Regions from separate parts of the Paenibacillus sp. P4_E11 genome, predicted to be linked through region 2. Evidence: riboswitches for the same ligand, from Rfam matches in the RefSeq annotation. Region 2 holds a riboswitch; the other holds the start of a gene.

Region 1 (10,835 bases), on a different contig from region 2:
CTGCCTTGTTGCAAGCATTCACCGATGAATCGGATAGTAAGATGAGCGGTGATTACAAGCAGCATATCGTCAACGCGAGCATCATGCACGACATCGGCAAGTCGGGTATTCCCGAAGGGATCCTCTACAAACCCGGCAAGCTCACCTCTTACGAGCGTAACATTGTAGAGACTCATCCGCTGATTGGCGTTGATATACTGAACAAAATCTCGCATGAGCTTGATGACGAGTTGATGACGCAGGAGCTGCAAGTGGCTCGGAATATTATTGCGTATCATCATGAGAAATGGGACGGATCGGGGTATCCGTACGGGCTGTCAGGTGCAGATATTCCGCTGGAGGCGCAGATCGTGTCGATCGTCGATGTGTATGACGCGCTGACAAGTCGCCGAGCGTACAAGGAAGCGTGGACCTCGGAACAGGCCGTTGACTTCCTGCTAAGTCAGAAGGCGGTTTCGTTCAATTCGGAGCTAGTGGATGTGTTCGTGGAGCAGGTTCTGGGTTAGGAGTCTGCCCAGCGAAAGCATATTCGTGAAGATTTATTCATTGTTGCGGTTATTGCGGGAAAGGGATGGCACTCCACCGCTGTTGAAATCCAAATTGTTTTTAATTTATCTTGTGGTAACAATTTGATTTCAAAGGCGACCGTATACTTTACGTACCATTCCCTTGTCCCTCCATAACCCTATGAATAAATATTCACGATAACCAGATCCTCCGACAGACTCCTAAAAAATAGGTAGGAATAAGAGAAGGCAGTCCTGTAGAGGGCTGCCTTCAACATGTAGCTAAGTATGATTAGGCTTTCAACACATCGTGATCGACATAACGAGCGCCGTTCAGTTCACTTATGATATTGATCGCTACCTTGGCTCCGTCACCAGCGGTGATGATTGTGTGCATACTGACTCCAGCGATCGTGCCAGCGACCCAGATACCGTTAATATTCGTTTTTCCTGTTCCGTCTGTCTGAACGATCGTCTTGATCCGTGGCTCGGTTCCAGGTATAGTCGTGACCCCGATTGCTTCCGCCAAATCTGTGAACATACCGGTTGCGAGTAGTACATGCTTGGCCTCGTAGGAGCCTTCTTCAGTCGTAACAGTAAACCCTTCGGATGCAGCCGTGACGTTCGTCACTTTCCCCTTTACCAACTCGGCGCCGAACTTGGCCGCTTGCTGCTTGCCAATCTCCACCAGATCAGGACCCGTTGTTTCTTTGACACCATAGTGGTTCTCGATCCAAGCTCGCTTGGTCACACTTTGGTCGCTGTCCACGATTAATGTTTTCTTGCCTGCCTTGGCAGCGAAGATTGCGGCGCTTGCGCCAGCAGGTCCTGCTCCGATAATAGCGATTTCGTACATGAGTTACACTCCTCCTTCAGCATGTGTGAATTGACTTCTACAACCACCCCATTATACCACTAAATTATAGTAAGTATAAAATAGTAATCTCCATAATGTGAAGATTTTCTCGGATGCCTACTCACATAGCTGTATCCTTCAACAGATGCCCCGTCAGAATACACACCGCTGTCTCCTCCGGGTGGATGTCACCCGAGGCGACCAGCTTGCGCAGTCCGGCGACGGTCGCGGCAGAGGCTGGCTCGCAACCGATGCCGCTGCGGTCAATGACGGCTTTGGCCGCCACAATCTCCGCATCGCTCACGATGGCGGTCAAGCCTTTCGTCTGGCGGATCGCGTAGTGCAGCGCCTTCTTCCATCCGGGCGGGTTGCCGATATTCAGCGCGGAAGCCATGGTGAGCGGGTGCGGCTCAGGCTGGAGCTCGAGTGCTCCCTCTGTCACCAGACGGTGGAAGGGTGCGGCGCCTTCAGCCTGAATAACGGCCACACGGGGGAGACGGTCGATGAAGCCGAGTGCCAGCAGATCGCGCAGGCCTTTGCCTAAGGCGACGGCGTTGCTCAAGGCTCCGCCAGGTACTACAATCCAGTCGGGCAACGTCCAGCCTAACATCTGCGCAATTTCGTAGACGATACTCTTCTGACCCTCGATGCGCAGCGGATTGATGGAGTTGCATACGTAAGCGTCGAGGCGGCTCCCCTCCGCTACGAAGGAGGCGATACCAGCGTCATATCCGCCACCCGTGATCGGCACGATCCTTGCACCATAGGCCTGCGTCTGATACAGCTTACCTGCGGCCACATGGGCGTCCGGCAGCCGCACGATCGTCTCGGCGCCGGCCAAGGCGGCATACATCGCTAGCGAGGCGGACGTGTTGCCCGTCGAGGTGCAGGTGAAGCGGCGATAGCCTTCCGCTACCCCACGGGAGACAGCCGCCGTCATGCCGTTGTCCTTGAACGAGCCGCTCGGGTTCTCGCTCTGCGCTTTCAACAACAGGCGGCGCACACCGGCATAGCTTTGAACTCGGGCCGGTGTATAGAGGCCGGTATTGCCCTCGTACTTCGTCACGATGGACGAGAGCGGCAGCTCCGGATCGATCAGTTCCTTATACCGCCATACGCCGCTGGCGTAGGGGGTCATCCGTTCGGCCAAGCGGTCGTGGAACAGCCGCTTCAACACATCCATGTCGATTCCACGGTAATCCTGCTCGATGTCATACCACCCGCCGCATCGGCACTGCAGCAGCTGCGATTCCGCAGCAGGCCGCTCCCGACGACAATCCCAACATACCCATCTCATGCGCTTCACCACTCCTGTATACTAAGGTAGCTTTACCATACAGCAGCCAGAAATATAAAACTAATATATAATAATCGTAATATCATATATTAAATTTATGAATGGAGCGTTGTTTCCCTATGAACCTGCATGCTCTCCGGCTATTTCACACGGTAGCCCGGTTAGGAAGCGTGACTCAAGCGTCCAAGGAATTAAGGATTAGTCAGCCGGCGGTCACGATTCAATTACGGAATTTGGAGCGTGAAATGGGATTGGTCTTGATCGAACCAAGAGGCCGAGGCGTCTCACTTACGGAGGCAGGTGAGCTGTTGGCCGAGCAAGCGGAGCGATTGTTCGCACTGGAGCAGGAGATCGAGGCCGGGATCGAGCAATATCGAGAAGGGAAGAGGGGCAGGCTGCGATTGGCTGCGACTTCCTTGCCTGCACATCGGCTCCTACCCCAATGGACGGCTGGCTACAAATTGCGCAATCCTGATCTGGATATCCTGGTGAACTCTTGCAACAGTCAGGAGGCCATTCGGCAGTTGCTCACGTACAAGGCGGAGTTAGCTTTTATAGGTGGAGGAGGGGGGATACCGCAAGAGCTGGAGAGTGAGCTGTTGTTGGACGACGAGATGATCTTCGTTGTGCCTCGAGACCATCCGCTGGCCGACCAGAGCGTGACGCTGGGTACGATGCTGCAACAACCGTTCATCGTCCGTGAGGTAGGGAGCTCAGCCCGCGATATGCTGGAGGGATTGTGCCGGGAGCAGGGGCTTACGCTGAAGATCGGCCTGACATTCAATGGGCTGTATGAGATTATTCGTGCGGTAGCTGCAGGTTATGGAGCCATGTTCGTCTCCGCCCTAGAGGTGAAGATGGCCTTAGCTGAAGGGGCGGTGGCGCAAGTCCATGTCCCTGAGATGAAGCTGACGAATTCAATTCGTCTATGTCGGCGAAAGGGAGAGAAGCTGAGTCCTGCTACGCTGGGATTCCAGACCTGGGTGCGAACGCAGCTCCAGCACTAGCCGATCATGAATACAAGCCCGGCACGGCGGATAGTTCCGCGTCGTACCGGGCTTGTTGTGGGGTTAAGCTTGGATCATCAAAGGGTGGTTCACTTGCTCACTTCTGCGGTTAACTGGTTGTAAGTGTCATCTGTGAGGAACCGCCGAGCGGATACATACGTCTTGACGTAGTATTTCTCGCTGAGCTTGTTTTTCACAATACCTTTGTCCGTAGCTGAATGTACGAACTCGTCATTACCCAAGTAGATACCTACATGGGAGATGCCGGAGCCATCGGTGTTGAAGAACACGAGGTCTCCTTGTCTCAGATCCTCTTTCGCAATCCAATAGCCTTCCTTGTTCTGGGCTTTGGATTGATGTGCCAGCTCGAAACCGAATTTGGCGAACACGAACATCGTGAAGCCGGAGCAATCGAAGCCAGTTTCCGGGGAAACTCCGCCGTACTTATACTTCGTGCCGACCAGCTCGTCCACCGTCGATTCGAGGACCGTTGATGCGGAAGCGCTACCAAGGTGGAAACTTAGTAGAATAACAAGACTTGCGAAAAACAAAAAAACCTTTTTCAAAACGACAAGCTCCTTCCAGTGCCTACGAGGTTAGCTGAGGGTTCGGTTGAAGGTTCCCTATGATCACTTTGAAGCGAGATCAATTCACCCAGATTGGATCCCCCGTTTCCCGGAAATCGGGAATTCGGCAAATATCGATTGTTTTTTTATACCAGGTTTATGTATTCGCCTTTGTCTGGCAAAATCCTCCTTCCTCTGCGAAAAAAATGCGAAAACAAGAAAAAAGCCCGAAATCCTTAGCGGATTTTGGGCTAATCGTGTCAAAAACCGAACTATGTGACGTTATTTTCTGTAAAATAGTGGTATTGCGTCGAAACGGCCCACAGCTTGAACAACATCTTCAGGATGTGGAACACTTGATGCAGGATCAAGGCAGAGAGGCCAGCCCACATTAAGGATGCCGATAAGGTCAGGGCAGTCAGCACGGCGGAAAGTGTCAGCAGCACACCAGCGATGATCAGGACTACAGGCAGACGGCGTATGAAAACACCAATCGTTTCGAGAGCAGGGGCCTGGATCGTCTTGCCAAGCATTAAGTAGAGGAAGATCAGATGGATGAGATAACCGTATACGAACATCCCGACTAGCCAAGGCAGCAGAGAGAGTGCGAGTGATTCGTAGGACGATTGGGTGCTCAGTGCCTTCTGCGCAATCGGATAGAGCCAATAGAGTGGGGCGGCAGTCAGGGCGATCTGGAACAAATAATAGAGCGCGAACATACCGCTGAGTTCTTTCACCCCTTTGAAGAAACGGTAGCCAGCATTCAGGTGCGTATGATGAATAGAGTAGAAAATGCCTGCGTTAATCATGGGTGTAAGAATCATCCTCGCCAGGATCAGTCCACATAAGGTCCAAATATAAGGGTGGCTAATATCGGTTTTCGTTAGTTGGAATTCGCCCTCGGTCAAGAATAGCTGTGTCGCAGAACTGGATAGGTGCCCGCTTGGATATCGATGCATTAAGGGCACGACGATGGATTTGACGAACGATAGCAGCAGCAGTCCCCAAGCGAATTGATAGATCCACAGTACGATTAGTAGAAAATATTGCGAAGTGGTCGTTCGAAAGCCGTCATTTAAATAGCGAAGCATAAGTATTCCCCCCTTACCGTTCATGGCTTACCAAGCGATCCCATCCACAAAAGTCTCAATCAGCTTAACAAGCCCTATGTTCCAGCGAACCTTCCATTTCTCGTTGATTTCGGTTTGATAGAAGTTGTTGATACGCTTGTTCTCCAGAACGAGTGTGTGAGCCGGATCGATAACGACCCATTCCAGAGGAAAGTTGCTTATGAGAGTGAACAGTACTTGAGAATCGGTACCCGCCCATGCGCGTTCCACCGTACTGCCGTCGGAGAAATGGAACTGCACCGGAACGTCTTTGTAAGAGCCCCCCAGCTTACGTACCAGAACGGAGTGTTCATACACAAGCTCGCCGTCGCGTTTCACCTTCTTGGACTGCACTTGATCGATGGAGTAATCGGCCATCAGACCGCCGTACACGAACTGGTCGAAGAAGCCGCTCCAGCTCGTGCTGGTCACATCTTCAAGCGTCTTTTGGAAATCCATGGTGGACGGGTGACGGAACTTCCATCGTTCGAAATAAGTGCGTAACACTTTCTGCATCTGCTTCTTCCCGATCTGATCCTCGATCCCCTTCAGCACCAGCTTGGCACGGATATACACATTGTCCGCATAGTGGCTATGGTTCTCATATCGCCAGGCGTCCTGCTTGAGCGGGGCAGGAGTCGTCATATAGCTCGATTCCAAGGGTAGATTCGGCTTCTCCCCGAACTCGCTCTCCATGACCATATCTTCGGCGTACGAAGTGAAGCCTTCGTCGAGCCAAGCTTCCTCGAACTCATTGCTCGCTACCATACCGTACCAATATTGGTGCCCGATCTCGTGGACGATGACCCGTTCCAGACCGAACCCGGACGTATTCCCGGAGGCAGCCCAGCCTGTGACGAGCGTTGGATATTCCATGCCTCCCGCACCATTCGCTCCATCAGGGGGTACGACGATGGACAGCGTGGAATAGGGATAGGTGCCATACCATTCGCTGTACTTGGCTAGTGCCCGCTTGGCTGCATAGAAGTAGCGATCCTTCAAGTCTTTATGCGCCGGATCGAGATAGAGCTTAATCTTTACGCCAGGGATGTTCGGCGTGGAGAAAGGTTCCTCCGCGTAGACGAACTCAGGTGAAGCGGCCCAAGCGAAATCGTGCACATCGTCAGCGTAGAAGGAGTAGGTCTTCTTTTTGCCATCGTCTGAAGCGGGCTTGGTTGGAAATCCGGTCGCGGCCACTGTATACGTGGACGGGACTTGAATTCTCACATTGTAGATGCCGAAGTCGGCGTAGAACTCCGAGTTCCCATGATACTGATGCAAGTTCCAACCTTCTTCTGTACGTCCTCGAGTGCCTTTGGGCTCGTACACGGCAAGCTTAGGAAACCACTGCCCTGCCATAACAAAATCGTCCTTATACCCCATGCGGGCGAATACACGCGGTAGTTGAACAGAGAAGTTCAGCTTAAGCGTCGTTCGCTCACCAGGGTTTACCGCCTTGGGTAAGCGCACTTTCACTAGGGTCTGATCCTGCTTGTTGCCGTCATCGGGCTGAACGAACTGTAGGGTTGAGGACAAGTCGAGCCCGTCCTCCGCACGAATAGACGTAATATCCATTCGGCCGAAGCTATCCTTGGTCATCTCATCCTGACGGAGCTTGCCGCCGGATTCCTTGTTGAAGGTTGTCCGTTTGGACTGGAACGCATTAGGGTACATGTGGAAATACAGCTCGCTGACTGGCTTACTGCCAGGATTCTCCCAAGTGATTGCTTGGGCGCCTTGTAGTGTTTTGTTGTCGGGGTCCAGTTGGACGGACATGTGGTACTCGACAATTCGGTCGCTCAGAGCCTTCGGCGCGATACGGATTGGTGCGGGAGGTTCGAGCTGATTCCCGGCGGACGGCTCTTGATGTAATGCGGCGCGATCGGAGGAGTTGGAACCCGGCAAGAAGGCCGCTGACAGGGTGCCGAGCGCAAGTACAGTAATGAGTATCCAGAGCGCCGGATGTTTGGACAGGCGTAAGAAGTAGTTGGACATTGACATATTCACCCCGTTGACAAGCTTTCTACCCCATCTATATGTTTGCATTTGGACAAATATTAGCTAAAATGAGTAAAAAGAATGATAATTCCAGAAACGACTGATAGGATGGTGCCGAAATGGACGATCGTGATTCAAATACAGTGCCGGAAAAGGCTCAAGGGCAAGAGCAGGAGCCAGTGAAAGAGAAGAAGAAGCTTTCGCTGAACGTAGTCAGCACTAAGGAGCACCGTGGGTTCGGAGCGGGCACGATTGATCTGAATAACTTGTCCAGCATCATTATCGATGGGGATGAGGCGTATATCGATCTGGGCGCCATCCATGCCAAGAGCAAGGTGGAGAAGGGCGTCAAGTTCAGCATGAACAAGGAGGATGTGCCGAACGGTCGCAAATGCTGGATCGTATGGGTGTATGTGGGACGTGACGATGATGGGCCGTTCTATGCGGGATTGACGGCTTGTGAGATGCTTGTGGATACGGAGGCGCGGCGCGGGTGGAAGATATTAGCCGATCATGTGAACAAGATGGACTATGCGATGAAGCGCCGCGTAATCACAGAGGGCTTGAACGAGACGGAGAAAGCTGCCTTGAAGCGAGTGCTGATTGAGCACAATACGGAATGGTGGGAGCGTACCGGCGAACAGTTGAAAGTAGCGCTTGCCTAGAAACTGGGACCGGGGCCCCCCGCAAAGTAATAGGAGCAGGTTTCGAAGGCCATCTTCACTTTGTGGGGTTGTAAATCCGAGGTCCCCGAAAAGTAATCGGAATACGCTACGATAGCAATACGTCACTTTTTGGGGTAATAAGTCCGGGGCCCCCACAAAGTAATAGGAGTAAGCATCGAAGGCTATCTTCACTTTGTGGGTATTAAATCCGGGGTCCCCGAAAAGTAATCGGAATACGCTACGATAGCAATACGTCACTTTTTGGGGTAATAAATATGTGGCGATTATGTGTCATGCGTTGAAACGAAACCACCTTCTCGAGTAAACTAGGTGGAGTATATCTTCGCACGATATGCTAGGACAGCAAAGAGGAAGACGCGTATTCGCGTCTTCCTCTTTGCGTATCTATTGTCTAACTCCGCTGAGGCCGCTCCCTGTGGAGCTTTTAGACGGAAAACCCGTCTAACTCCGCTGGAGACCGCTCCCTGTGGAGCTTTTAGACGGAAAACCCGTCTAACTCCGCTGGAGGTCGCTCCCTGTGGAGCTTTTAGACGGAAAACCCGTCTAACTCCGCTGGAGGTCGCTCTCTGTGGAGTTTTTAGACGGAAAACCCGTCTAACTCCGCTGGAGGTCGCTCCCTGTGGAGCTTTTAGACGGAAAATCCGTCTAACTCCGCTGGAGGTCGCTCCCCGCGGCGCTTTTAGACGGAAAACCCGTCTAACTCGGCACGAGGTCGCTCCTTGTGGAGCTTTCATCCTCTTTACTTTGTGAGGGACTTAATCATTCCACCAGCGCTTGAAATCATTCCACCAAGACTTCGAATCTTTCTTGCCCGGCTGCGCAGCACTGTCTGGCTCGACCTGTTGACCCGAGCACGATTCCGTCGGTTCCGTGCCTTTCACGAACGATTCCATGCGTGTGTTGGTGGTGCAACCGTTCGTCGCCAGCTTGCCGGTGATTGTGTCGATGTAGACACTCACCACATTGTCGGGCATCGGGAACAGCTTGGGCGGAATCGGCTCCAGCACTTGCTCCGTGAACTCCGCGAAGATCGGGGCAGCCTGATAAGAGTCGATCGCATTGATCGTCTTATCGCGATCATAGCCAACCCACACCGCCGTAGCCAGCTCCGGTGTGAAGCCGACCATCCACGAGTCGGTGTTGGTTGTACCAGTCTTACCGGCGACCGGCCGCTTCAACGTCGAGGCGACTCGACTGGCTGTCCCGCCTTCGGCGAACACGCTCTTCATCAGATTCGTCAGCACGTACGTGGACGCCGGATCGGCGACTTGTTCTTTCTTCGGCTTGGCCTCATACAACACTCTGCCGTTCGGCGTTTCGATCCGGATAATCGCGGTCGGCTCGATCCGGCTGCCCATGTTAGCCAATGTGCCGAAGGCAGAGGCCATCTCCAATGGACTTACCGGGAATGTACCCAGGGCAAGCGACGGAAGCGGTTCGAGCGGGCTAGTGACGCCTAACTTACGAGCCATTTGGATGACTTTGTCAACCCCCACCTGCATAATTGATTGTACAGCGAAGATGTTGTCCGATTTCGCAATCGCTTCGCGCAAATCGATCTCCGCATTCGGATATTTGTTGGCGAAATTGCTCGGCGTGTACGCCTTGCGCCCCTCATCATACGTGAAGACCGTCGGTTCGCTCTTGAATCGTGTGACTGGTGTGAAGCCGGATTGCTGCAAGGCGGTCAAGTAGACGAATGGCTTGAAGGCCGAGCCTGGTTGCCGACTGCTGGAGACGGCCCGATTGAACTGATTGGCATTGTACGACTTGCCGCCAACCATCGCTTTGATGTAGCCGGTTCTCGGATCGATGGCGACCAAGGCGCTCTGCAGCTCATCGTTGCCCTCCATATGCTTCGATACGATGTCTTCAGCCACTTGCTGCGCCTTGAGATCGATTGTGGTGTAGAAACGAAATCCACCCTCGTCAAACTCTTGCTCACTTATGCCAAGCTTCTCCGTGGCAATCGACCGAATATAGTCCTGAAAGTAAGGAGCAGCATTCGTGGGTGTCTTGTTCTCCCGTGGCTGATAGGCGAGCTTCTCTTGCTTCGCATTACGGGCTTCAAACTCGGTGAGATGGCCGTTCTTCACCATCGTATCCAGAATAAGCTCTTGCCGCTGCTTGGCACTGTCAGGGTCGAAATAAGGCGAATAATAGGCAGGTCCTTTCGGGATGCCGGCTAGCAATGCACTCTCCGCCAAGGTCAGGTCGCTCGCGTCTTTATGAAAATACATCTTGGCTGCCGCTTGAATGCCGTAGGCGGAATGGCCGTAATAGATCTGGTTCAAATATTGCTCGAGAATTTGATCCTTGCTGAACTTCATCTCCAGCTGGGTGGCATACAACGCTTCCTTAATCTTGCGACTCCACGTGCGATCGTGAGACAAATACAGGTTGCGTGCCAGTTGCTGGGTAAGCGTGCTGGCGCCCTGCACCTTCTCCAAATGTTCGAGGTTGATTACTGTAGCTCGGGCAATCCCTCTGAAATCAAGTCCGTAGTGATCGTAGAATCGTTCATCCTCAATAGATAGCGTAGCTTGGATGAGAGCGGGGGAGATCTTCGACAAAGGGACGAACTCCCGGTTCTGGCCAGGAGCGGAAGAGACGAGTGCTTCTCCGCGAATGTCGTAGAGCTGTAAGTTTTGCAGCGTCGTGCTGACAGGCAGTGCCTGTGAGCGCAAGTAGAACAGTAGACCGACCAGTCCGATGGTGCAGAGTAGGCTGAATGAGAACATTAGAGTGAACAATTTGCGCAACAGTCTGCGGGGTTTCTTGGTACGCATGCGCGATCTATTCGATCTGGA
Region 2 (10,835 bases):
CCACAGAAGCGTCTCCCACATAGCTCAAGTGCGACACTTTCGTGCCCTCGCCGAGTGTAGCGTTCTTGATCTCTACGAAGTCGCCGATCTTCACGTTCCGACCGAGCCTTGCACCCGGTCTTAAGTACGCGTAAGGCCCCACGGTCGTCTCCGCGCCTACTTCTGCTTCAAGCAGCACCGAATGTTGAATGCTAACCTGGTCACCTAGGGTGGAATCGGTAATATCTGCATGTGGTCCGATGATGCACTGCTCGCCGATCACGGTGCATCCGCGAATGACTGTACCCGGTTGGATGATCGTATCGGACCCGATCTGAACATCCTTCTCGATATACGTATGGCTCGGATCGATCATGGTGACCCCATTCAGCATATGACGGCGATTGATGCGCGTACGCAGCGCCTGCTCCGCTTCCGCGAGCTGCACACGGTCGTTAATCCCCATCCCTTCTGAAGCATCCGCAACACAATAGCCGACAATCTTCTCACCTTGTCGGCTCAATATGCCGATCACATCGGTCAAGTAATATTCCTTCTGGGCATTATCGTTCGTCACCTGCTTCAAGGCCTGGAACAGCTTGCGCTTATCGAAGCAGCAGATGCCAGTATTAATCTCTTGAATTTCACGTTGCTCCGGCGTGCAGTCCTTCTGTTCCACAATACCCGTGACATGCCCCTCTGCATTACGAATAATGCGTCCGTAGCCGAACGGCTGGTCCAATCTAGCACTCATCACACTTGCAGCAGCCGAGCTCTCACGATGCAGACGGATCATCTCAGATAAGGATTCGGCCTGAATGAGCGGCGTGTCACCGAACGTAATAAGGGCTATACCCTCCTCATCCTCCAGCAAGTGTTCGGCTTGCATCGCGGCATGCCCGGTACCCAATTGCTCAGTCTGCAAAGCATATTCCGCTCGATCGCCCAAGTACGCTTTAACGGCTTCGGCGCCATGGCCTACGATTACAACTTTACGGTCAGTGTTGATCTCGTCAAGTACGTCCATTACGTGGCCCACCAGCGGCTTGCCGCAAACCGGATGCATGACTTTATATAGTTTCGATTTCATTCGTTTGCCTTGTCCTCCAGCGAGAACAATTCCTAATATACGCAAGTTACATTCCCCTCCGCGTGTTCAGTTCTCCCAGTCCATTCACCCCAACAGTTCCGCACATACTCCTAACAAGATGCGTTCGAACTGGGAGTCATCTTTGACTATATCCCAATTTTGCCGAAAAGAAAAGAGAGCCTCACGGCTCTCTTAATTGCGGAAGATCTATGCTCCCTCTTCGATCATTTCTTCTTCGCTTGAAACTTTCTCATATTCAGCCAATACAGCAGCTTGAATCTTCTCGCGAGTTGTAGAAGAGATTGGATGAGCTATATCCCGGAATTCTCCGTCCGGCGTTCGCTTGCTTGGCATCGCGACGAACATACCATTATTCCCGTCAATGACCCGGATGTCGTGCACCACGAATTCATTGTCAATGGTAATGGAAGCAATCGCTTTCATTCTGCCTTCGGAATTAACCCGGCGAAGTCGTACATCAGTGATTTGCAATGTGTTCACCACCTTTATCTTATGCAAGACTTGGTTTATACTTCCACATTGCAAATCGAATTCCTTCTATTTTTTTCCGATTTATTACCAAATTCATAAACTTTTTTTTATTTTTGAACTATTTCGACATTATTCGTTGCAATCAGTTCTATTTCGACAAAAACATCCTTCGGAAGCCTTGCCACCTCTACAGTTGAACGTGCTGGCTTGTGCCCTCCGAAATAGCTTGCATAGATCTCATTAACTATGGCGAATTGCCCCATATCTTTCAGAAAGACAGTCGCCTTCAACACCGTCTGAAACGATGCCCCTGCCGCTTCAAGTACTGCCGATAAGTTGCGAAAAACTTGGTGTGTTTGCTCCTCTATGCCGCCCTCTACAAGTTGGCCCTCCGCATTCAGAGGAATTTGTCCTGAGGTCAGAACGAGATTGCCGAATTGAATCGCCTGGGAATAAGGCCCTATTGCAGCAGGAGCGGCCTCCGTTGAGACCGGTTGTATGGTCCATTGCTTCGAAATTGTCATTTAGATGACCCTCTTTCATCGAAATAGTTGCCGGGAACGACCGATATTTGCTTCGTTCTCGGATCAGCTGCGGTTAATTTGGCTACCGAAATGTAATCCTCAATCAAATGCTCGTCCACTTCCGCCGATTCAATGAGCACCCCGACACCTTGAACAGACGCTTTGAATTCACGCAGCAAGTCAATCATACCTTGGATCGTTCCACCCGCACGCATGAAGTCGTCGATAATGAGCACCTTCGATTGCTCCTTTAGTGCACGACGGCCGAGTGTCATCGTCTGAATCCGCTTGGTCGAGCCTGACACGTAGTTGATGCTGACCGCGGAACCTTCTGTTACCCGATTATCCCTGCGCACGATCACAACAGGCAGATTGAGAAAAGATGCCGTCGCATAGGCGAGCGGAATCCCCTTCGTCTCGACCGTCATCACCACATCCAGATCCTTGTCCGCGAATGCGGTTGCAAAAAGCTTCCCTACCTCATTAATCAAATGCGGCTGTCCCAATATATCACTCATATACAAATACCCGCCTGGCAGCAAACGATCGGGCTGCTCCAACACTTGACGGATTTCTTCTAGTATGTGCATCGAAGCGGATTTCGGTACTTTCGGTGTGAATTTCACTCCGCCTGCAGCCCCTGCGAGGGTATGCAGTTCCCCAAGCCCTTCCTCTTCAAAAACTTCCTTAATGATTGCAAGATCTTCACTAATGGATGACTTCGCCGAGCCGTATCGTTCCGCAAATGTGGTCAAAGGTATTAAACAATGGGGGCGGAATAGCAGGTATTGCGTCATTTCTACCAATCTCGCGCTTCTCTTTAGCTTTTTCATGGCGTTACCCCCAATTATTCCGAATATTATATAGAAAATATACCATGAATATACGGGTTCAATCAACTGAGCGCGCATGATTGTAAGCCATTTATGTCAGCTATGTTAACATTCGAACCGCAAACACATCTTTACAGAACCCGCGCAAGCCATTGTAAATGCGGGCTACCTTCGCTTCTTTGGAGACTAGCCCGAATACCGTCGGGCCGCTGCCAGACATGAGAACACCGTCTGCGCCCAGACGCAGCATACACTCCTTGATCTGCTTCACTTCCGGATATACCTTCACCGTTACATCTTCCAGGACGTTCCCCATCGCTTGACACATATCCGTGAACTGCTGATCTTCTATAGCCCGGAGCATCTGAGGGACCGAAGGGTGCCGCGGAATTTCTTTGGCATTCAACTTCCCGTATATTTCCTGTGTGGATACATGAATCGGAGGCTTCGCCAGAATGACCCAACATTGCGGTGGTGCTGCGATCGGCTCGAGCTTCTCTCCTCGACCCGTGGCAAGCGCAGTCCCTCCTGTTACGCAGAAAGGCACATCTGAGCCTAGCTCGGCGCCAAGCGTTTGCAGTTCTTCTACCGGGATATTCAGTCGCCACAACCGGTTCAGACCGCGTAGCGTGGCCGCAGCATCGCTGCTCCCCCCTGCTAGCCCTGCTGCTACCGGGATCCGCTTATCCAGATGAATGTAGACACCTGTCCGCACATCGTACCGTTCCTTAATCAGCCTGGCGGCTTGAAAGGCCAAGTTCTTCTCATCCAGCGGGATGTACCCCACCTGGCTCGATATGATGATCGTGTCCCTGGGCAGCTCCATCATTTCCAGACGATCTGCCAAGTCGACCATAGTCATGATCATCTCAACTTCATGGTACCCATCGTCGCGTTTGCGCAACACATCGAGTAACAAGTTGATTTTAGCCGGAGCTTTTTCATAAACCTTCATAAGCCACCTTCTTTTCTATTCCGTGCTGCATTCCGTTAACTTAACTTCCCACATTATATCAAACGGCAAAAAGAAAAGCTAAAGCGTTTCCGCCTTAGCTTCTCTAGTTGATCCACTTGCCATCATTGCCTGTTGGAGAGCTGCTGCTCGGCCAACTGAATGGCCCGCTTCACCATGTTCCCGGCTTCCTTGGCCTTGATCCCGCCCCAGCCTTCCCGCTGGACCGTTTCATAAAACCCCAAATCCTTAGCAAGCTCGTTCTTGAATTGCTCGGACATCATACCTCTTCTGCGACTCATTGTATAACCTCCTGCTACGTGGGATTAGGAATAGTATTTGAATTCCGTGTCCCCTCCATGCAACAGAAAAAAAAGAAAAACGACAAACTAAGTTTGCCGTAGGATCTTGTAGCCAGTATCTCAATGTTGTATATAGGTGATGCGGACTTGTTCTTCATCTTGACAGACCATCACTTCTACCGATTCCGTCAAAATATCCGCATAACTGTACGAAACGCGCTTAAATGTGTGTTGCTCCTGATCAAGCTTGACTATAAAAACAGAAGGGTAGGTTTCTTCCAATACACCCGTTCTTTCGATGGTTTTACGACGACCACCGTTCGCACGCAGCATAATCTTCTGACCAACGTGAGCCTCGAGGCTCCGTTTGATTTCCAATAGCGCATTTTTAGCCATTGCGTACTACCACCTCTTTCCTTTATTATTATACTTCATCCAGACCAGTTATGTCAAGTTAAACTAAATATTATATCAATGAACCAAACTCGTTGTCAACGCCTTTTGCATCAGGTTTTACAGGAATTCAAGCCCAATTTTTATCGTTAGAATTCACAAAATGTTCAAATAATATGCGCGTCCCCCGATTCTTTTCTTTCCAACAAGAAAACAGCACCCTCAGGTGCTGTTTCAGTATCCCATCTGTTGTTCATCCCTGCTCCATGTTGCGCGATAAATCGGCCTATCTTGATCCAAGTTGCAGGCTAACTATTAAACTGCACTTCGGCCCCCGCCATCGGCTTCTCTTCCACCACTAGCTTCATTTTGGGGAGACCGATTCGGTAGCTGCCTCGTGTCTCGATTCCACCCATACCTTGAATACCACTGATTGTATTATTTATGACGTCGATGATGTTGACGGTTTCTTTCACCGATGTGTAGGCCGTCTTGATCGCAATGCACGCCGGGTCAAGCGCATGGATGAGCACACGCGCCGGCGAACTGGCGAAGTTGGCACCTGCCTGTAGCAGCGCTTCGAAATGCGACTGGCATGCACCGGCGATTATCGTCAATGTATCGAAATTGCGCTCGTAGTCTCTCGCTCGCTTCACCGCATCCACGAAGTGATGGGAATGCTTGTAGCTTGATAAGTTGGCAATATCTTGTTCTTTCACGTTTTTCACAATCGCGTCATGCCCCGTTACGACCACAATATTCGGCTTCACTCTCGGTAGCAGTCGTTGCAGTGCCTGCGCCATGTCGCTCTCGGCTACGGAGAACCCTTCCGCCGGAACCCGAAACTCACTATAGAGTAGCATGCTCTTGCGCAAATAGTTGGCGTCCCCGTCCAGGTGGAGTACTTTACCCGGAATCTCGAAGTACGCGTGCTGACTGTTCGCCGACTGGGCCGTCGACCAATTCCCTTGGTTCCGTTCTCTCTGCCACACTCGGTAGCGGGCTAATTCCCGCAGTGACTCGTTGACTTTCACTTGCGTCTGCATTTGCTGGCCCGGTCTCGATTCTCTCAAGGGCATCAGATCATGAATGGGGGAATCAGCCACTAGCCGAAAATCCTCACCCGTGAGTACCGCCCACCTGCTCTCCATATTTTGAATTTTGAAAATGACGTCTCCGCCATAGGATTTTCGTACGACCAAATCGCCTTGCTTCATTCCGAATCGCCTCCTCGACTATCCTATGGCGAGGCTGGGCAAATGGTGCGGTTTTAAGGTGGGTGAAGAGGGGCAAAGTGAGGGCAAAGTGAGGGGCAAAACAAGGGCGCTCCCGCGGCCAGAATGGCTTCCGGCTCGGTTATAGACGTGTTGCTTCGATTGTAAGGCCTTCGGCATGGTGGCAACACGTCTATAAAGGTCGCTCTCCAGCTCATTCTGGCCGCGTCCGCTCGGTTTTGCCCGCAGCCCCTACCGCCTCCCCCACCTTCGTGGGAGGGGCAGTAGGGAGGGCGCTCTTCGCGTGGCTGGAGCGCGTCAGGGCTAGGGACAGAGCGAGAGCGAAAGCCAGAGCCAGACCGTGCAAGGGCCAGACCGTGCAAGGGCCAGACCGTGCAAGGGCCAGACCGTGCAAGGGCCAGACCGTGCAAGGGCCAGACCGTGCAAGGGCCAGACCGTGCAAGGGCCAGACCGAACGAGTCTTCGACCGTTCTGGATAACCTCTGGATCAGATTACTCCAGAGATTTCTATATTCCATAAAGGAGTTCCTCCTTCCGTTAATTAACCAATTTAGCGGAACGTGGTCGCATATCCTGTGTTCCGCCATAAACCATGCGTGGCTCCGTGCAAGAGAGTAGAACGGAAAATGTGGCACTTTGTACAACATTATTGTTGTGAAAAGGGGTGGTAAAAGGGAATGTGGCACTTTATGCAACATTTTTTGTTCAGATCGATGAATTCGATGGAGAATGTTGCATTTCGTGCCACATTTCAGAAAAATCGAGCATATTCCTGTAAAAATGTTGCATTTCGTGCCATATTTTTTTGCGGGGCACCCAAAGTCACTCCCAACACGGTTCCAAGCAGTAGAAAGGGGTTAGTCTCGGTCTCCAAAGAGCCCCAACAAAAATAAGCCCGACCTCCGCTCTGCATCTTACAGAGGGAGGCCGGGGCTGCCAACGTTCCATTCAGCAGCGCACGGAGGCGATCCTACACGACTCAGCGACGAGCGGCGGCTATGGCGCGGCTCAGACGCGCGTATTCGTCCAGACTGAGCGTTTCGCCTCGGCGCACAGGATCGATGCCGCAGGAGGCCAATACGGCCTCTAGCTCAGCCCTGCGGTCTTTGCTGAAGAAGGCCGCCATCAGATTGTTCGCGATCGTCTTGCGCCGCTGCACGAAGCAAGCCTGCACGACTTCGAAGAAAAACGCTTCATCGTCTGTCTCAACGGCGGGCTTATCGCGCAGCTTCAAGCGGATCACCGCCGAGTCCACGTTCGGCTGCGGCACGAATACGGTCGGCGGGACGATCTTGACGATCTCCGGCACGCAATAATATTGCACGGCGATGCTTAGGCTGCCATAGGCTTTACTGCCAGGCTTGGCGGACATCCGCTCTGCCACTTCCCGCTGAATCATAACCACGATATTCTCCAGCGGCAGCTTCTCTTCCAACAGCTTCATAATAATCGGGGTCGTCACGTAGTAAGGCAAGTTAGCTACAACGCTAACCTTCGAGCAAGCACTGAATCGCTCCTGCCACAGCTCGCGCAGATCCAGCTTGAGAACGTCTCCGTGAACAATATGAGCGTTCTCGTACGTCCTCATCGTCTCCGCCAGAATCGGCAGCAACCGCTGATCGATCTCTACCGCCACCACCGTACCTGCGGCTTCAGCCAAGTGCTGTGTCAGCGCTCCGATGCCCGGACCAATCTCCAGTGCTCCCTTGGATGCATCCAGCTCGGCAGCGTTCACGATGTGATGCAATATATTTTGATCAGTCAAGAAATTTTGCCCCAAGCTCTTCTTTAACACAAGACCGTATTTCTTGATCAATTCCTTCGTTCGTTTGGGTGTAGACACCATATCCGTCATAGCAGCTGTCACATTCCTTTATCCATAAAATCATCATACGCACGCTTAAACTCGGCCTGGGTGATGCGGAACATAGCGCAGCGCTTCAGGAACTGCTTTCCGTTGCAGCAGCCGATACCCAGACGGTCGCCGATGGCAAGCCGTCTCCGGGCGGCGTCCGGATGGACGAGTAGCCCCGCAGCCATGAGATCCGCTTGTGTGATCTGCGCCTCCGGCTCCTGATCGGCCGCGCTTCCCTCATAGTCTGTCCTAACTTGAGCAAGTGCTTGACGGATCGCTTCATCCGTTGCATTCTCTACCCCGATGTCGCCCTTCTTGGTCGCCTCCTGCTGCGTTAGAAACGCATGCTTGCAGCCAGGTACTTTCGCCGAAATAATCCTGCGGATACGCTCACCTGCATGATCAGGATCCGTGAACACAATCACACCACGACGTTCCTGCGCCAGAGCAATTTTGCGAAGTACCGTCGCGTCGATGGCCGATCCGCCTGTCTCGATCGTTTCAGCCTGCACGGCTCGCTGGATCGCAATCGTATCGTCACGACCCTCAACAACAATGATTTCTTTGATCACCTTGGCCCGTCCCTTTCCGACAGCAACAAAAAGAAGAGGGGCGGTTGTCCTCTTCTTCTCCTGCATGAGCTTCTATTGTACACTATACCCGAACTCGAAGGGAATGATCAATCCCAGAGCAGAGCTGACGCATTTTTCGCGGGGTCAGCTCTGGCTCAGGGAGATGTCTATCAACTCGAAGCCGGTTTATCCTTGCCGATAACGTAAACCTTGTAACCGCGTTTCACACCAAATCGTTTGGCATAATCCGGGTTGTCGAAGAATACATCGATAATGTTTCCCTTGATGCCGCTACCGGTGTCTTCCGCACGTCGCAAGCCGATACCCTCGATGTAGACCCACCATCCAATTGGAATCACTTTGGGATCTACCGCAATCGTACGGCCTTCGGTCACACGCGTCCCGGAGAAGGTTAATCCGTATTGGGGATGCTCGCTGGTTTTGCCTGTAGAACTAGCATCAATGGTATACGCAGTCAGCGATACGTTGTTCAAGATCTGCTTATACCCGAACGTCACGCCTGACTTCGTCACTTCTTCGATATTAGGCGTGGATGCAGACAACACAACTACGGGGTTTTTGGTGCCCAGTGCTACGACTTTATTGACACTTTCCGCAGATACTTTCATATCGACTACATTCTCAGCCACAAGGACGCCATCCTCGAACGTTTTTTCGATCTTCTTGGCAAGAACGCCATCTTGGCCTTCTGTAACGGTTTGCTCCTTGCCTTTCAGCAAGTTCGGATCGTTTTGTTTCACGGTGTCAAATGGTATGGCTTCCGTCTGATCCTCTAATACTTTATTCACTCTGACCACTTGAATGACATCATTCCCGCTAATGCCCGTATCCTGCGCAGGAGACACTTTATCCAGTTCTCCTACGGATACATCCAAGTCCTGCAATACTGCAGCAACCGTTCTTCCTGTCGTGTACTTTAATTCCGTCTTCCCATCAGCCATCAATTGCACCGGTAGAGCATGATCGACCACGACTTTATCCCCGTTCTTCAACTTCGCCTCTAAAGGCAGGGATAATCGGTCATATTCTCCAACCGGAATGGCCAGTTCATCCAGTAGGCGTTGCAGGACCCATTGCTTCGTACTCACAACGGTTTCTTGTCCATTCACTACTACGGATACGCTCTTGGTAGCCGTACCGTACAACAACACCGTGAACATGAAAGTCATAGCGATTGAAAACAAAGCGATACCTGAAATCAAACGCAAGTTTTCACGCTTCCATCGCAATGCGAAGGTCATGCTGGATGATCGTTTTACATGGGGTTCTCCTTGGTGAATACCTCCCACTTCTTCGGTCCTCCTTAAGCCCCGCCGTCGAGTGTTACGCATGATCGGATTTGACGCGACTATAGTTTATTGTTAGTGCCGTCTCTCCTCCACTTGTTTGATTTTGGGCAACCGCCCCCCTCCAATGTGTATGAGGGTCGTGGTCCCAATATCCCTTAGTGAAGAAAAGAATTTTCTTTAGCGCTTTAACGCTTTGCCGGAATATGGCATTAAAAAAGCCGCAGAAGAGGGACTCTTCTCGGCTGTACGAACCATGCTACATCAAAAACAAGCATAGGCCCCCGACAAAGTGCCTCTCTCTTCACGCTTACGAGGTTAGCTGACGGATTCGGACGCGAGAGTCGCCCTATTCGCTACTGTAAGAGTTGTAGTCTCACTAGCGAAATTCACCCCAATGTAACCCTGTTTGGTTCCCCCGTTTTTCATTTCTGAAAACTCAGCGATTGGAAATTGATAGCAATATGAAGTTAAGTTATTATGAAGGTTAGTTTACGATGTTCCTCCAAAGCTGTAAAGCGAGCGGAGTATGTAAAAACAGACAAATCCACGAGTTTTGTGTGATTAATCACACTTTTTTGCCAATATTGCTCTCTCAAACTCCCCCACACGCTTGTTTACGTAAAAGTTGGGTAACATCGGCACAAAAATAGGTAAAAATGTGCTTGCAATCTTTGAAAATGTTAGGATAAAAGTATCAGATGAACCGGAGGTTTGCTATGTTACCGATTTTGCAAGTGGAAAAACTATATGGTGGTTACTTCAGCAATAAGCCAATTTTACATGATCTCTCTTTTACAGTAAATCCTGGAGAAATGATCGGCTTGATCGGTTTAAACGGGGCTGGCAAAAGTACGACGATCAAACATCTGCTCGGGCTGTTACAACCCCAACAGGGAGAAATCCGAATCGGCGGGCAACAGCCATTAAGAAACGAACACCAATTCCGTTCCAAGCTCGCCTACGTTCCGGAATCCCCGGAGCTGTATGCGGAGCTAACGATTCGCGAACATCTGAAGTTAACGGCTATGGTATACGGGCTCGAAGAATCGCAATTCGAACAGCGAATCGACACGCTTAGCACTCAGTTCCAAATGGGCGACAAATTACACAGCTTTCCGCAACAATTGTCGAAAGGCATGAAGCAGAAGGTGATGATCATGTGCGCCTTTCTTGTCGAGCCGCCCCTGTATATTATTGATGAACCGTTCCTGGGACTCGATCCGCTCAGCATGCGGTCGTTACTCGAACTCATGGTTACACGCAAGCAGGAAGGAGCCAGCTTGCTGATCAGCTCGCAT

The links. A riboswitch is a leader RNA that binds a small molecule or an ion and turns the genes downstream of it on or off. The one in region 2 is predicted to bind cyclic di-AMP.
Region 1: linked by a shared signal. The riboswitch ahead of AC1DWB_RS17960 (C40 family peptidase) and the one ahead of AC1DWB_RS14035 (G5 domain-containing protein) in region 2 are both predicted to bind cyclic di-AMP.

The regions. Positions count from the first base shown of each region.
Region 1 is NZ_JBFUIX010000046.1:14,703-25,537, forward strand. Features, by position in the region: gene AC1DWB_RS17935 (HD-GYP domain-containing protein) at 1-506, shown strand, start outside; gene AC1DWB_RS17940 (FAD-dependent oxidoreductase) at 799-1,362, opposite strand; gene thrC (threonine synthase) at 1,484-2,428, opposite strand; gene AC1DWB_RS17950 (hypothetical protein) at 2,378-2,689, shown strand; gene AC1DWB_RS17955 (LysR family transcriptional regulator) at 2,779-3,666, shown strand; gene AC1DWB_RS17960 (C40 family peptidase) at 3,756-4,232, opposite strand; cyclic di-AMP (ydaO/yuaA leader) riboswitch at 4,237-4,372, opposite strand; gene AC1DWB_RS17965 (hypothetical protein) at 4,505-5,323, opposite strand; gene AC1DWB_RS17970 (M1 family metallopeptidase) at 5,351-7,342, opposite strand; gene AC1DWB_RS17975 (YwhD family protein) at 7,459-8,004, shown strand; gene AC1DWB_RS17980 (transglycosylase domain-containing protein) at 8,781-10,835, opposite strand, start outside.
Region 2 is NZ_JBFUIX010000031.1:14,229-25,063, reverse strand. Features, by position in the region: gene glmU (bifunctional UDP-N-acetylglucosamine diphosphorylase/glucosamine-1-phosphate N-acetyltransferase GlmU) at 1-1,114, opposite strand, end outside; gene spoVG (septation regulator SpoVG) at 1,277-1,561, opposite strand; gene AC1DWB_RS14075 (RidA family protein) at 1,669-2,085, opposite strand; gene purR (pur operon repressor) at 2,082-2,918, opposite strand; gene ispE (4-(cytidine 5'-diphospho)-2-C-methyl-D-erythritol kinase) at 3,019-3,873, opposite strand; gene AC1DWB_RS14060 (small, acid-soluble spore protein, alpha/beta type) at 3,996-4,172, opposite strand; gene veg (biofilm formation stimulator Veg) at 4,293-4,568, opposite strand; gene yabG (sporulation peptidase YabG) at 4,874-5,782, opposite strand; gene rsmA (16S rRNA (adenine(1518)-N(6)/adenine(1519)-N(6))-dimethyltransferase RsmA) at 6,780-7,655, opposite strand; gene rnmV (ribonuclease M5) at 7,664-8,227, opposite strand; gene AC1DWB_RS14035 (G5 domain-containing protein) at 8,398-9,537, opposite strand; cyclic di-AMP (ydaO/yuaA leader) riboswitch at 9,826-9,989, opposite strand; gene AC1DWB_RS14030 (ABC transporter ATP-binding protein) at 10,254-10,835, shown strand, end outside.